DNA from 2 places in the Micromonospora sp. NPDC047467 genome. Region 1 is predicted to be linked to the other one. Evidence: riboswitches for the same ligand, from Rfam matches in the RefSeq annotation. Region 1 holds a riboswitch; the other holds the start of a gene.

Region 1 (7,392 bases):
CTCGGTGGCGGCGAACCCGCTCAACTGCTCGCCGAAGTACTGGACCATGTCGTTGCGTTCGGGCTCGCCGTGCACCAGCACGTCCAGACCCAACCGCTCCTGAAGTCGGATGACCCGCTCGACTTCAGCCCGCATCCGCTCGGTGTAACCAACCTCGTTGAGCCGGCCAGCCCGGTACGCGGCGCGGGCCCGGCGCAGTTCGTCGGTCTGCGGGAACGAGCCAATGGTCGTCGTTGGCAGCGGCGGCAGGTTCAGCCGGGCCTGCTGTGCGGCGGCGCGGTGCGGGTAGGCGCCGCGTTGCCGGTCCGTGCCCCGCAACGCGGCAAGGCGCCCTCGCACGCTGTCGTCGTGCCACGTCGCCGGGGCCGGCGGCAGCTGCGCGGGCAGGGACGTGGTGCCATTGCGCAGCGCCCGACCCAGCAGGACGACCTCATCAACCTTCTGCCGGGCGAAAGCCAAGCGGTCGCGCAGGTCCGGATCAAGGGCGGTCTCGACGGACAGATCCACCGGCACGTGCAACAGCGAGCACGAGGTGGACACCGCGACGTGGTCGGCGAGCCCCGTCACCGCGGCACCGGAGCTGATCGCCGCTCGCAGGTCGGTGCGCCAAATGTTACGTCCGTCGACGAGCCCCGCGACGATTGTCTTACCACGTAGCTGACCCGCTCCGGCGAGCCGATGCAGGTTGCCGGGCCCGGCAACCAGGTCCAACCCGATCGCCTCGACTGGCGTGTTCAGCAGAGCGGGCAGCGCGTCACCGAGTTCCCCGAAGTAGGTGGCGACGAAGATCCTCGGCCGCTGCGGCACGGCGCACAACCGGGTGTACGCGTCGCGGAGGGCGGCGATCTCTGCGGGGCTGCGGTCGCTGACGTAGGCGGGTTCGTCCAGCTGTACCCACTGCACCCCAGCCTCGGCGAGGGTCCGCAGGAGGTCGGCGTACACGTCGATGAGGTCCGTCAGCCGATCGAACGGTTCACCGCTCCCGTCGGTGGGCTTGGCCAGCAGCAGGAACGTGGCCGGTCCCACCAGCACCGGACGGCTCTCGATGCCCAGCTCACGGGCTTCCCGGTACTCACGCAGCGCCTTCGCGGGGTTCGCGGCGAAAGCGGTGTCGTCACCGATCTCCGGTACCAGATAGTGGTAGTTCGTGTCGAACCACTTCGTGAGCTCCAGCGCCGGCTCGGCGTCGACGCCACGGGCCATCGCGAAATAGGTGTTGAGCGCGGAGAGACCGAGGCGGGAGAAACGTTGCGGGATCGCGCCGACGGCCACGGCGGTGTCGAGCACGTGGTCGTAGTAGGAGAACGTGTTGGACGGAATCGCGCCCAGACCTGCGTCCCGAAGCGCCCGCCAGACCTCGGCCCGCAGGGCGGCGCCGGTCGTCTCCAACCCCTCGGCGTCGATACCTCCCGCCCAGTAGGCCTCCACCGCCTTCTTCAGCTCACGGTTGCCGCCGATACGCGGATAGCCGAGCACGGTGCTCTGACCGAATGCAGTGTTCATGGGTTCCTTCCCTCGAAGTGCCCGAGGACCCAGGAGACAGCGGGAAGGAAGGGGTACGACAACGCACCGGCTTCCGCCCCGGTCGTCCCTAGAGACCGTCGGCGGCGCACACCGGGGTGGTGTGCGCGGCGCTGGCAGGTCTTCGGACTCGTGGGCGTGACCTGTTCGGTCGCCTACTGGCCGTCGCTTCCCAGACCTCGCGGCCCAGTGCTTGATGACGGCGGTCGTTCCCACTCACCGCTGCGGGGCAGTCCCGGTTTCGCACCGGGTTCCCTCTTACGACGCCGCGACCGATCGGGCCTCGGCGAACCAACACCGTTATCTATCGTAAGGGCTCGCGAACACCCCGGCGGCGGTGAACCCGCCTGTCGGGACGGTTCCACGGTGGCGAACCCAACATCACGCAACACGAGAGGGACCAGGGTAGAACAGGAAATCGCCACGGTCGCGGTCGTCGTCAACGGCAGCGAGTGGACGACCCCGAGAGATGGCCGACTTTTGTCATCTGAGGAAAAAGTCCAGCACCTCTTGAAAAAAGTCTCACCACGGCGAAGATATTCAGATGCGCCGTCTCCCTCAGACTCCGGTGCGGGCGCTCTCGGGCCTCCTCGCGCTCCTCCTCGCCTCGGCGGTCGCTCTGCTCGCGTCCGCCCAACCCGCCGGAGCCCACGGGACCCTCGCGATGTCCACGCCAGCGGCGGGTACCACGGTGAGCGAGCCGTTGACGTCGGTGCAGCTGTACTTCACCGAGAAGGCCGCAGCCAACGCGTTCTTCACCATCACCGCCCCGGGCGGCATCCGGGTCGACAACGGCTGGTCGTACGGGGAGCCGAAGCCGCTGGACAAGCCGGTACGGGAATACTTCCTGGTCAACGGCCAGTTCGAGCCACGTGAGTACACGACCGGGTTCCCCGCGACGGTGGCGGTCGCGCACCTACCGGCCAAAGGCCAGTACTCGGTGAGCTACCTGTCGGTCGCCTCGGACGGCGACACCGTGCGCGGCACCCTGACCTTCCGTTACAACGGGCGGGTGACGGCAGCGCCGCAGGGGTGGCGCCCTCCGACGACCCAGCCGGACCCTGCGCTGTTGGCCGCCACGGAGCAACACGGATCATCCGGGCAGGTCTCGGCGGTGCCGACCGTAGCCGCCGAGACGGCGGTACCGCCGTCCGCAGTCGCGGCCCCATCGACCGACTCGGCAGAGGAGAACGGTCCGGGAGCGCTCGCCTGGGCCGGCATGGCGGCGGTGGCCGCAGCGGCGGTGGCCGGATTCGTCGTCTGGCATCGGCGGACGGCTCCCACCGGCAGACCCACCGGCCGGGGCCGTACCTCGTCGGCAGCCCCCGGTCGCGGCGCCGGCGCTCGCCCCATCAACAAGACCGGCGGCGGCAGGACCGGCGCGGGCAAGACCGCCGGGCGCAAGGCCGGCAACGGCGAGACGTCCGGGAGCAAGGCCGGTGCGGCGACCGGCAACGGTACGCAGAGCACGGGCGGTAAGCGCCGGCCCAGCACCGTGCCGGCCGCGCGTAAGGACACCGCGGTCGTCGTGGCTCGCACGGGCGTCGCGGTCGATCCAAATCCGACCGATGAGGACGCGACGGCCCCCGCCACGACGGACACTCGACCGCCCGTCCACTCCGGAGCACGGCCCGACCCGGACCCCGCCACCGTGACACCCGGGTCCGGGCTGAGCAACACTCACCTGGCGCTGCTGGTCGGTGGGCTGGTGCTGGCCTTGCTCGCCGGGTTCGGGTTGGCCCGCATCAGCGGCACCGAGACCCCGGCCGCCGGCACCACCCGGCCCCCGGCGGGCGGCCCGGCCGCCTCGGATCCCGCGCTGTCCGCGAACGACGGACACCAACACCCGGCCGGCACCGGACCGCACACGCACCGGGGTGACGGCGCGACAGGCGAGTCGCTGGTCACCGGGACGACGGTCAGCGCCGGCGGGTACACCCTGCAACCGCTGGAACGAACCCAACCCGTCGGGGTACGCGCCGACTACCGCTTCCGCATCGTCGGCACCGACCGGCAGCCGGCGACGCGCTTCGCGGTCGTCCACGACAAGCCGTTGCACATGATCGTGGTGGGCCGCGACCTGAGCGGCTACCAGCACCTGCATCCGACAATGGCACCCGACGGCACCTGGAGCGTCCCCCTGACGCTGGCCCGGCCCGGCGGCTACCGCGTCTACGCCGACTTCTCCGTCACCGCGGCCAACGGCACTCAGGTGCCTCTCGTGCTGGGCGTCGACCACACCGTGCCCGGCGCGCACACCCCCGCCGCGCTGCCACCGGCGCAGGCGCAGGCGACGGCTGGTCCGTACGCGGTGTCGATGACCGGCACGCCGACGGTGGGCGTGACAGCGCCGATGGAATTTCGGATCAGCCGCGCCGACACAACCACGCCTGCGCAGCTGGAGCGATACCTGGGCGCGTACGGGCATCTGGTCGTCGTCCGTGAGGGCGACCTCGGATACGTGCATGTTCACCCTGAGCAGGAACTCATCGACGGAACCGTCCAGTTCTGGCTGACCAGCCCGAGTTCCGGCCGCTACCGGGCCTTCTTCGACTTCCAGGTCGACGGGAGGGTGCACACCGCCGAATACACGATCGACGTGCCCTGATCGAAGGTTGGTTATTTACTGCTCCCCGTTACGGGAACTGGCGCCCTCGTCGCCCGACTGAGACGGCGCCGTTGCGGTATCGGATCGGCGGACTGTTGAGCCGGGTGTCGGGTCCGTGGTCAGATCGCTTGGGCGAGTTCGGCGAACGCCGCAGCGACCCGCAGAGAGGGCGGGGCGTCGACGGCGAGTTCGTAGTGGCCACGGCGGAGGTTCTGTCTGAAGGCGTGGCCGGCGATGATCACCTGTGCTGTCTTGTCCGTTCGTAGCCCGCGCATCGGTCTCAACCGCTGTTTCAGCTGGCTGTGATCAGCCTCTATCGGATTGTTGGCGTACTGCTCGACGTGGCGCCACACGGACGGGATCAGCTCGTCGAGCACGCCCGGGTAGACCGCGGCGGCATCGGTGACCACCTCCACGGGTGTCACCTTCAACGTCGACAGCGCCCGTCGGAAGAACCGCCGGGCGCCGCCGGCGTCCCGGCGGGCCGAGACCAGCACGTCAATGACCTGCCCGTCCTGGTCGACCGCCCGGTACACATACCGCCAAACACCGTTCACCCTGACGTACGTCTCATCAACGAACCACCTGTCGCCTGGCGAGTGCCGGCAGAAGCGAGCGGCGTCGGCCAACAGCGGCGTGAACCGCTGCACCCACCGGAACACCGTGACGTGATCGACCCCCACGCCACGTTCGACCAGCAACTCCTCCACATCGCGATAGGACAGGTTGAACCGCAGATACCAGCGCACCCCGACGACGATCACCTCTGGCGGGAACCGGAACCCGGCGAACGCCGACTTCGGTGGCAGCCACGGGTCAGGCTGGCTCGATGACTGCACTGCTCAAGTCTGCCTCGATCTTGCCGACACTCAATGCAACAGAGCCCCTGGACGGCCACCCGGCCGCCGCAACACCCAGCCCACCCCGCGCCACGACGTCCACATCGCGACCACCAAGAAGACCAACCAACCGGGCACCAAGAAAACGAAGACCGCGAATCCCCGTCCACGCCGAACGGGTTAAAGATCAAGTTAGCTCACGTTGAAGACAACGGCGACCGCAGGTCGGTAGCCTTCTCGACTCGTTGTGCCCGCCCGTCGTGCTTGCAGCCAGGTTGGGAGCTCTTGATGAACGCCCCGTCCTTCTGGAAGCCCGCTCTCAAATCGGCCATTACCTTCGACGTCCGAGGCCGCACGCGCCCAGTTCCACAGTTGAGCCGGGAGTTCCCGCACGATTTGACTTGGCAGCCCAAGGTCCTTCTTGCGATCGCCGAACAGATGCGACCATGGCCGGCTGTAGCGTAGGTGCTCCTCCAACGCCCTACGGCCGTTCCGGGGTTCTCCCTGGTGACGGCGGGCAACGGCACTCGCGGGCGCGATCGCACAGCCGAAGTCCTCAAGGTAAGCGTGCACGCATCCCATTTGCTCACTGCCATGCGGTAGTGGCACTGCCGGCTTGCTGCGGTTTCGGCAGCCGGCGTTGGAAACGCCCTCCGGCCACGAGCCAGGCCAGCCGTTATAGAAGCAATAGAACGCCCAGATATTATCCCTCTGTGCCTGCTCGAGCAGCAGCTCGTACTGCCGACGACCCCTGACGCGGTGGCCGAGCTGGGCATAGATGCCATCATCGTCAAGCTTTTTGGCCTGGAATCGTAGCCCAAGCCAGTGCGTGTCATCGCTTCCTATCCACCACTCGAAGTCGGCGCCATTGTAGGGCTCCTCGGCCTTGTCGAACTTGTAGACCTCGATCGGAGCAGCTCGTCGATCCAGCTCGAACAGGTTGTGGTCGGTAAGCGACTCCTCGCCGAAGGCTAGACCCCGCGACGGTCCGACCGACACCTTGTACCACGTTTGGGCAGCGAGATCATTGAGTATGCCGACGAGGTGTCTAACGTCCTCATTAGTGCCGATATGCCGCAGAGAGCTTCGCTCGATCACGCACTCAGCAAACCACCACGCGTCCAACAACTACTCGGGGGCATCGACGAGATCATGGTGCCCGCATAACCATGCCCCCTCCCGGCGGTGGACTCGTCGACACGCCGGACGACCGTCACTGCCGACCTCGGGCGGCTCGTCGACCTGGCCCGCACACGGTCGCGCTCCTTGAACGGCCGGTCCACGAGCTGATCGGTGGCCAGCCGCAGATGTGCCACAAGAGGCACGGCCACGCCGGCGGCTCGGTGGCCACCCGTCCGGGACAGGTGACCCTGCCGGGCCCCTGGCCATCCGGTGCCGGGTGGCTCGGTGGCCACCGCTTTCCGTTGGAGGGTTCAGCGGGGAGCGACGCCGCCGGACCTCGCCGGTACACCTGACCGGGGGTCTCCTCGAGGGTGGAACTACACGGGCCTCGACTTCGCCGCCAGCTCGGCTCGTCGAGCACGCAGCTCAAGAATCTTCACGCGCGCCGTATCCCAGTCCATCTCCGCGACGGCCATTTGGCGGTCGTCGGCGTCGTCAGGACGGTTCCAGCGCGTGTAGGCCAGGCTGAAAATCTCGAAGTTCAGTTCCTCGACCTCCGTCTCGGCCTCGGACTTTACTGGCGGCGGCTTCAACGTGCCGGCGGCCCTATTCGCGAGGGCCTCCGCCATCGCCGCTGTAGCTTCCTCCAGAGAAGGCAGCTTGGGTATCTCGGTTCCCTTGTGAATCTCGATCTCCTCCTCGTAACCGGAGTCGGAATCCTCCCGAACAGCGAGGCCCCGCCGCTCCAGTTCCTCGACCGCGCAGCTCAGGGCCGAGGTAGCGGCGTCTCGGTCGCAGTCGGCGACGAGGCTCCACTCGTCCACCATTTCGGTCAAATAGCCCGAGCCGTTCTTGAAGTCCAGGTGCTCCAGAATGAACCGCTGCTCCGCGTCAAGGTTCCCGATCATCGGGCGAGCGTAGATTGCCGCACCTCAGCTCCGGTGAGCGAGGGGGTGAGTACTTGGGCGCCATCTGGCGCCCAGTCGTGTCGCGCGGTTACTGACCATGCCTGGCGGTTGCTCAGGGCAGCGAGGCGATGACCGCCGTTGGTAGGGCGCCACCATGAGCGCGGTGCGACTGATCGGCAGCCGTAGGTGGCCGTGGCGATCCCGGATGGCGGGCGCCGGACAGACCAGGGAGGTCTTCGATCGATGATCCCTGGTCCACGGCCTTCAAATTCCTACGAAGCGCCTACCGCCCCGCAGGCGGGCGTCCACTCGCCTGACCGGTCAATCCGGATCATCGCTTCCTCGCATGGTGACATCGAAGTACATGTTCAGGGCTTGCATCGCCACAGTGGTC
Region 2 (7,392 bases), 280 kb from region 1:
CCGTCCAGGTGTTGCGGATGGCGTCGCGGAACCTGTCGAAGAAGTGCGGGTAGCGCATCGGGCGGAGGGTGAGGTCCATCCCGGGGTCGAGCAGCATGTGCGTGGTCCTCGTGTCGGTGACGGTGTCGGTAGTGGTGTCGGCGGCGGTCACTGGCAGGCCTCGCACGACTCGGGGTTCTCCAACGAGCAGGCCAGCGCGTCCGCGTCGGTCGTCGACGGCGCGAGGACCGCGACGGTGGCCTGCTGGATCCGCGTGGCGGGGCGGGAACGCAGGTAGTAGGTGGTCTTCAGCCCGGCCTTCCAGGCGTACAGGTACATCGAGGAGAGCTTGCCGATGGTCGGCGAGGCCAGGAACAGGTTCAGCGACTGGGACTGGTCGATGAACGGGGCACGAGCGGCGGCCAGGTCGATCAGCGCCCGCTGCGGCAGCTCCCACGCGGTGCGGAACAGCTCCCGGACGTCGGCCGGCAGCTCGGTGATGCCCTGCACCGACCCCTCGGCTCGCTTGATCGCCGACCGGGTCCGGTCGGTCCACAGGCCACGGGCCTTGAGCTCGCGTACCAGAGCGGTGTTGACCTGGAGGAACTCACCCGACAGGGTCTCGCGCTTGAACAGGTTGGACACCTGCGGCTCGACGCACTCGTAGCACCCGGCGATCGAGGCGATGGTCGCCGTCGGGGCGACCGCCACGAGCAGCGAGTTGCGCAGCCCGTTCGCCCGCACCCGCTCGCGCAGCGCGGCCCAGCGCGCGGTCTGCGTACCCTCGATGCCCCACAGGTCGGGTTGCAGGTTGCCCCGCGCGGCCCGGGTCTGCCCGAACGCCGGGTGCGCGCCGAAGCGGTGCGCCAGGTCGGCGGAGGTCTCCAGCGCGGTCAGGTACAGCTCCTCGCTGATCCGGGTGGACAGCTCCCGCGCGGCCGGCGAGTCGAACGGCAGCCGCAGCGCGAAGAACACGTCCTGGAGGCCCATCAGCCCGAGCCCGACCGGCCGCCAGCGGGGGTTGCTCGCCGCCGCCTGCGGGGTCGGGTAGTAGTTGATGTCGATGACCCGGTCGAGGAACGTCACGGCGGTGCGGACCGTGGCGCGCAGCCGATGCCAGTCGATGCCGTCGGCGGTGAGGTGCGCGGCGACGTTCACCGAGCCCAGGTTGCACACCGCAGTCTCGGCGTCGCTGGACACCTCGATGATCTCGGTGCAGAGGTTGGACAGGTGCACGACGTTGCCCGGCTCGGCCGTCTGGTTGCACAGCCGGTTGGCGGCGTCCTTGAACGTCATCCACCCGTTGCCGGTCTGGGCGAGGGTCCGCATCATCTTCCCGTACAGCTCCCGCGCGGGGACCTGCCGCACGTAGCGGCCCTGCGCCTCGGCCTCCCGGTACGCGGCGTCGAACCGCTCCCCCCACAGGTCGGGCAGCTCCGGCACCTCGTGCGGGTCGAACAGCGACCACATCTCGTCGGCCTCGACCCGGCGCATGAACTCGTCCGGGATCCAGTTGGCGAGGTTCAGGTTGTGGGTACGCCGGGCGTCCTCGCCGGTGTTGTCCCGCAGTTGCAGGAACTCCTCGACGTCCGGGTGCCACGGCTCCAGGTAGACGCAGGCCGCGCCCTTGCGCCGGCCGCCCTGGTTGACCGCGGCGACGCTCGCGTCCAGCGTGCGCAGCCACGGCACGATCCCGTTGGACTGCCCGTTGGTGCCACGGATCAGCGCGCCCCGGGACCGGACCCGGGAGTACGCGATGCCGATGCCACCGGCGAACTTGGACAGGTTGGCGACCTGCGCGTACCGCTGGTAGATCGAGTCCAGCTCGTCGCGCGGCGAGTCGACCAGGTAGCAGGAGGACATCTGCGTGTGCCGGGTGCCGGAGTTGAACAACGTCGGGGAGCTGGGCAGATAGGCCAGGCTGGACATCAGCCGGTAGAAGCCGACCGCCTCGTCCGGCGTACGGGACAGGCCGCAGGCCACCCGCAGCAGCCAGTACTGCGGGGTCTCCAGCACCAGCCGGCTGGTGGGGTGACGCAACAGGTACCGGTCGTACACCGTGCGCAGGCCGAAGTACTCGAACCTCCGGTCGCCGTCCGGGTCGATCGCGTCGTCGAGCATCTCGGCGTGCGTCGCGACGAACGCGGCGGTGCCGTCGCCGATCAGGCCCTCGGCGTGGCCGATCCGGATCGACGCGCTGAACGAGGTGACGCCCTGCCGACGCACCTCCTTGTCGACGTAGCCGGACAGCAGCCGGGCGGCCAGGCGCGAGTACTGCGGTTCCTCGCCGATCATCTCGGCCGCGGTCTGGATGGACAGCCGGTCCAGCTCGGCCGTGGTCGCGCCGTCGTACAGGCCGCTGATCGTGCGGGTCGCCACGCGCATCGGGTCGACGTCGGCCAGGTCGTCGGCCCACCGCTCGACCGCCCGGACGATCCTGTTCACGTCCACGGGCTCGGTGGCGCCGTCGCGCTTGCGGACCTGCATCGGCGTCCGTCGCAGCGCCGTCTCGCCGCTGACCGGGGCTACCTCGGTGACTGTCACCACTCACTCCTCGCGAGTTCGAGACCAGATGGCCCTCGGACGCGAGGAGACAGACACCGGCGGACGCCACGCTGGGCGTGGGTCAGGTGGCGTCAGCCGTCCCACGCGGCCTCGGACCGCCGCGCACCCGGGTGCGGGTACGCGGCGCGCTGGCAGGTCTTCGGACTCGTGGGCACGACCGGGCTCGCCGGTCTCCTACTGGCCGTCGCTTCCCGGGCCGATTGGTGGCCCAGTGCCGATGACGGCTGTCGTTCCCACTCACCGCTGCGGGACAGTCCCGGATTCCCACCGGGTTCCCTCTTGCCTCGACCACTCCGAACGAGCGGCCGAACCAGCTGCGCTCGACACCATATATAGGGGCAGCAGCGTTTGTCACACCCCACATGTCGACGTCGGCGTGTCGGCGGCACCGACGCCCACCACCATCGATCGACGGGTCAGCCCGCGAGTGCGACTGTCTCCGCGGCCCGCGTGCGTCGCTCGACCGAGAAGCTGATCCCCGCCAGGCCCAGGCCGGCAATCGCAAGGACCACGCCCACCCAGGCCGGCGCGAGGTAGCCGAAGCCCGCGGCGATGACGACGCTGCCCAGCCCGGCACCGAGGCTGTTGGCGATGTTCATGGCGGACTGGCTCATCGCCGCGCCCATCAACTGCGCGCCCGGCGCGACAGTGATCAGGCGCGCCTGCAGGACCGGCCCCAGGTAGAGGCTTGTCGCGCCCACCAGGAACGCACCGACGAACAGGCCGACGCCGTTCGATGCGACGAGGCCGAAGACGGCGATGCTGACGATCATGGCGACGAAACCGACGTACATGCTCCGGCGCAGGTCCCGGTCCGCGAGCCAACCGCCCAGGGCGTTGCCGACTGTCATGCCCAGGCCCACCGCAACGAGCACCCACGGCACGGTCGTGGCCGAAAGGCCGGCGACGTCGGTAGTGACCGGCGCGAGGTAGGTGTTGACAGCGAAGAGACCGGCGAGGCCCACCGAGCCGGTGGCCGCCACGAGCCACACCTGCGAGGTCCGCAGGGCCCGCAACTCGGCGGCCGGCGAGGCGTCGACGGCCGCCACGACCTCCGGAACGACAGCCAGCACCGCCAGCAGCGTGAGCACGAACACACCGGCGATGACCAGGTACGCGGCTCGCCAGCCGACCGCCTGCCCGAGCCGCGTGACCGCCGGCACGCCCACCAGGTTGCTCACGGTCAGACCACCGAGCACGGCGGCGAAACCCCGGGCCTCGTTGCCGGGGCCGAGCAGGGCCGCCGCGAGCAGACCCGCCGCGCCGAAGTACGCGCCGTGCGGCAGTGCCGCGACGAACCGGGCCACCAGCACCAGGTCGAACGTCGGCGCGATCGCCGAGGCGACGGTGCCGACGATGAAGAGGACGAGCAGACCGAGCACCAGTTTCTTGCGCGGCAGTCGGGCGGTCAGCGCGGCGATCAGGGGCGCGCCCACCACCACGCCGAGCGCGTAGGCGCTGATCGTCCACCCGGCGCGGGCCACCGCGTCCGACGACGACTCGGCGTACTGCTGCGGGAGCAGGCCGCGTGCGATGTCGGGCAGCAGGCCCATCGCCGCGAACTCGGTGAGGCCGACCGCCACACCGCCCAGCGCCAACGCGAGAACCGCCCCCAGGCGTCGATTTCTGCTCAGTGCATGCACCGAGCGAATTTAGCAACAGCGTTGCGTAATAGGGTGGTGAGATGACGCGCACCACAGCCGACGTCACCTTCCTGCGCGGCTACAACCAGGCGTTGGTCATGGCCGTGGGACGTACCGTGCGGACGTTCGAGCGGTCGACCGTGGTCGACGCCACCGGCCTGACACCCCAGGCGGTCTCCAAGGTCATCGCCCGCCTGACCGCCGACGGCCTGATCCGTCCCGCCGGCGTCCGCCGCCCCGGCATCGGCAAGCCGGCGATCGTCTACGAACTCGTCCCCGACAGCCGGTACGCGATCGGCGCCCACGTCGCCCGCCGTACGCTGCGGCTGGTCCTGGTCGACCTGGCCGGCACCGTGCACCACTCGACGGTCAGCCCACTGCCCGGCGACTTCACCCCGGCGCAGCTCCTCGACGCGCTGAGTTCCGGCATCGACGCGATACCCGGCAGCACCGACCTGCGGGGCAGGCTGACCGGCGTGGGCATCGGCATGATCGGCCCGCTGGACCACGCGCGGGGCCTGGTCCGGGACGCCCACGGGCTGCGGCACTGGCACGACATCCCGCTGCGCGAACTCGCCGAGGCGCACCTGGGCCTGCCCGTGCATCTCGACAAGGACGTCACCGCGGGGATCACCGCCGAGGCATGGCGGCACGGCGGGACGTTCGGCGACGCGGTCCTCATCATGGTCGAGTCCGGCATCGGCGGGGGCTTCTGGCTGGGCGGCACGGCCCACCGGGGCGCGCACACCAACGCCGGGGAGTTCGGCCACACCGTCGTCGCCCTGGACGGGCCGCCATGTGTCTGCGGGCGGCACGGATGCCTGGAGATCGTGCACCACCACGCCGCCGAGGCCGGCGACATCGAGCGGGCGGCCCGCGTCCTGGCGGTCGGCGTGGTCAACCTGCTCCAGACCCTCGACCTCTCCCGCGTGGTGCTGGCCGGCGCCGACCTCCTGCGGCACGCGGATACCTACCTCGCGGCGGTCGAGGAGGCCGTGCACACCGACGTGCCCCGCGCGGACTGGCTCACCACGGACGTGACCCTGTCCAGCCTCGGCGCGGACGTGATCGCCGCAGGCGCCGCCATGCAGGTCCTCGACCAGCACTACGGCGTTCCGGATCTCGCCCCGCTCTAGAGCTGTTCTGCCCGCGGCGAGCCGCGTGGGGCAGGCCGTGGTCACGGCCCGCCCCACGCGGCTGCGCTACCCCCGGCTCAGTTCGCGCCGGTGACGGTGAACGGCCGGGACACCGTCGTCGCCGACGTGGCGCCGCTGAGCGTGACGCTTGTCGCGCCCGCCTTCGCCGCACCCGGGACGACGACAGTCGCGCCGGAGATCACACCGTCGCCGTTCGCCCGCACGGTGGTGCCCGCGAGGCCGTCGCCGAAGGTGATGGTGACCGTCTCGTTCGGCGCGAACCCGAAGCCGTCGACCGTGATCGACGTCCCGCGCGGAGCCGCAGTGCTCAGCAGCGCCACCCGAGGCTGGTAGCTCGGCGCCTCCGCCCGCCCGGTCACCTGGACGGTGGCCGTGGCCGGCGTACGAGTGGACGCGCCCGTCGCGGTGACGGCGTACCGTCCGGGTTGCGCGTCGCCCGAGGTCGGGACCGAGGCGCGGACCGTTCCCGTCGCGGAGGCCGCGACAGTCGTGGTCCGGGACGGGTCGGTGCCGACGCTGACGGTCACCTGCTCGCCGGCGGCGAACCCGCTGCCGTCGACGGTGATCGCGTCGCCGGTGGTGACGGTGCCGGCCTTCGACAGCGCGATCGTCGGCTGGGATCCGCCCCGGGCGACGGTCACGGTGAAGGCCGTGGTGCTGCTCGCCAGCGTGTCCCACGCCGTGACGTGCACCGTGTAGGTGCCCTCCCGCGCGTAGGTGTGCTGCCCGCTCATCGCGCCGGACGACCCGATCGTGACGTCCTCCGGAGCCGTGCCGTCACCCCACTGGACGCGGGCGCGGTAGCCCGTCGTGCCGGGAACGCCGCCGCTCACCGAACCGAGGTTCGCCGCGAGGGCCTGCCCGGCGTTCGCCGTCTGGTCGGCCGGGGCGACGGTCGCCAGCGCGGGGGCCTGCGTGCCGTCGTTGGCGACGGCGAACACGTGGATCCGGCCCGCCGAACGGGGGTCACCGGTCTGCGTCGGCAGGGTCACCGACACCAGCGTCTTGCCCGCCGGGATCTGGTACGGCGCGGTGGCGAACAGGAACGGCTGGGCGCCGTCCCGGCTCGTGCCGGACAGCCGGTACGCCGTCTTGGCGACGACGATGTTGCCGTAGGACGGGGTGCCGTTGGCGTTGCCGCCCAGCGTCCAGTCACTCATCTGGATCGGGATGCTGGCGGTGCTGCCGTCGCTGAACCTCGCCGTGCCGGTGGTGCTCTGGTTGCCCTGCGTTCCGGCGCCGATGAACGAGATGCTCGTGGCGTCGTCCGGCAGGTCGAGCACGACCGTCGCCCCGTTGCCGGTGGCGTTGTCCGGCTGCCCGGCGGGGATCACCGGCAACGTGAACCGCAGCGCCGTGCCGGGGACCTGCTGCTGCTGGCCCTGGACCGCGCCGCCCTCCCTCAGGGCTGCCCGCGAGTACGCCCACGACTTCGCGTCGCAGTCCGCCGCGAGGACGCCTTCGTCACCGATGCAGACGCTGTCGAACGCGGCGGTGAGGCCGGACTTCGGCACGTACGCCACGTCGACGCCGACCGTCGCGGAGCTCTGACTCGTGCCGTCGCTCACCGTGACGTTCGCCTGGTGGTAGCCCGGCGTGGCGTACGTGTGCGACCCACCGATGCGGTAGACGGCCCGCGAGTTCAGCGTGATGGTGCCCTCGGTGACGGGTGTGCCGTCACCCCAGTCGATCGTGGCCCGGTAGCCGTCGGCGTTGCCGCCGGTGACGGTCGCCAGGGGCACCGACGCGGGTACGCCGGCCGTCGCGTGCGCGCTGTCCGCGGCCGTCACCGCGATGTCACCGCCCCCGAGTTCGACGTCACCCCCGGCGAGCAGTTCGACCTCGGCGAGGGTGGTCTGCGCGGCGCCCACGGTCTTCGTCACGGCGAGACGGAACTGGGCGAACCGTCCCGGCTTGTCGATCGTGTACGGGCGGGTCTGGTTGCGCCACGGGAACACCTGGTCCTTACGGGAGTCCACAGTGGTCCAGGTGATGCCGTCGTTGGAGCCCTGCAACCGCCAGTCCGCCGGATCGCCCGCGCCCGCACC

What was found. Region 1 has a riboswitch for cobalamin ahead of metE (5-methyltetrahydropteroyltriglutamate--homocysteine S-methyltransferase). Riboswitches for the same ligand answer to the same signal wherever they lie in the genome.
Region 2: it holds a riboswitch for cobalamin, as region 1 does, so the genes downstream of both, ABZ780_RS23335 (ribonucleoside-diphosphate reductase subunit alpha) here and metE (5-methyltetrahydropteroyltriglutamate--homocysteine S-methyltransferase) in region 1, are expected to answer to the same signal.

The regions. Positions count from the first base shown of each region.
Region 1 is NZ_JBEYTO010000008.1:36,421-43,812, reverse strand. It holds gene metE (5-methyltetrahydropteroyltriglutamate--homocysteine S-methyltransferase) at 1-1,503, opposite strand, end outside; cobalamin riboswitch at 1,619-1,832, opposite strand; gene ABZ780_RS22160 (copper resistance protein CopC) at 2,066-4,129, shown strand; gene ABZ780_RS22155 (IS6 family transposase) at 4,249-4,938, opposite strand; gene ABZ780_RS22150 (DUF6615 family protein) at 5,161-6,066, opposite strand; gene ABZ780_RS22145 (hypothetical protein) at 6,468-6,998, opposite strand; partial or broken gene ABZ780_RS22140 (transposase) at 7,387-7,392, shown strand, end outside.
Region 2 is NZ_JBEYTO010000008.1:318,968-326,359, reverse strand. It holds gene ABZ780_RS23340 (ribonucleotide-diphosphate reductase subunit beta) at 1-97, opposite strand, end outside; gene ABZ780_RS23335 (ribonucleoside-diphosphate reductase subunit alpha) at 148-2,466, opposite strand; cobalamin riboswitch at 2,657-2,874, opposite strand; gene ABZ780_RS23330 (MFS transporter) at 2,961-4,187, opposite strand; gene ABZ780_RS23325 (ROK family protein) at 4,229-5,323, shown strand; gene ABZ780_RS23320 (GH92 family glycosyl hydrolase) at 5,401-7,392, opposite strand, start outside.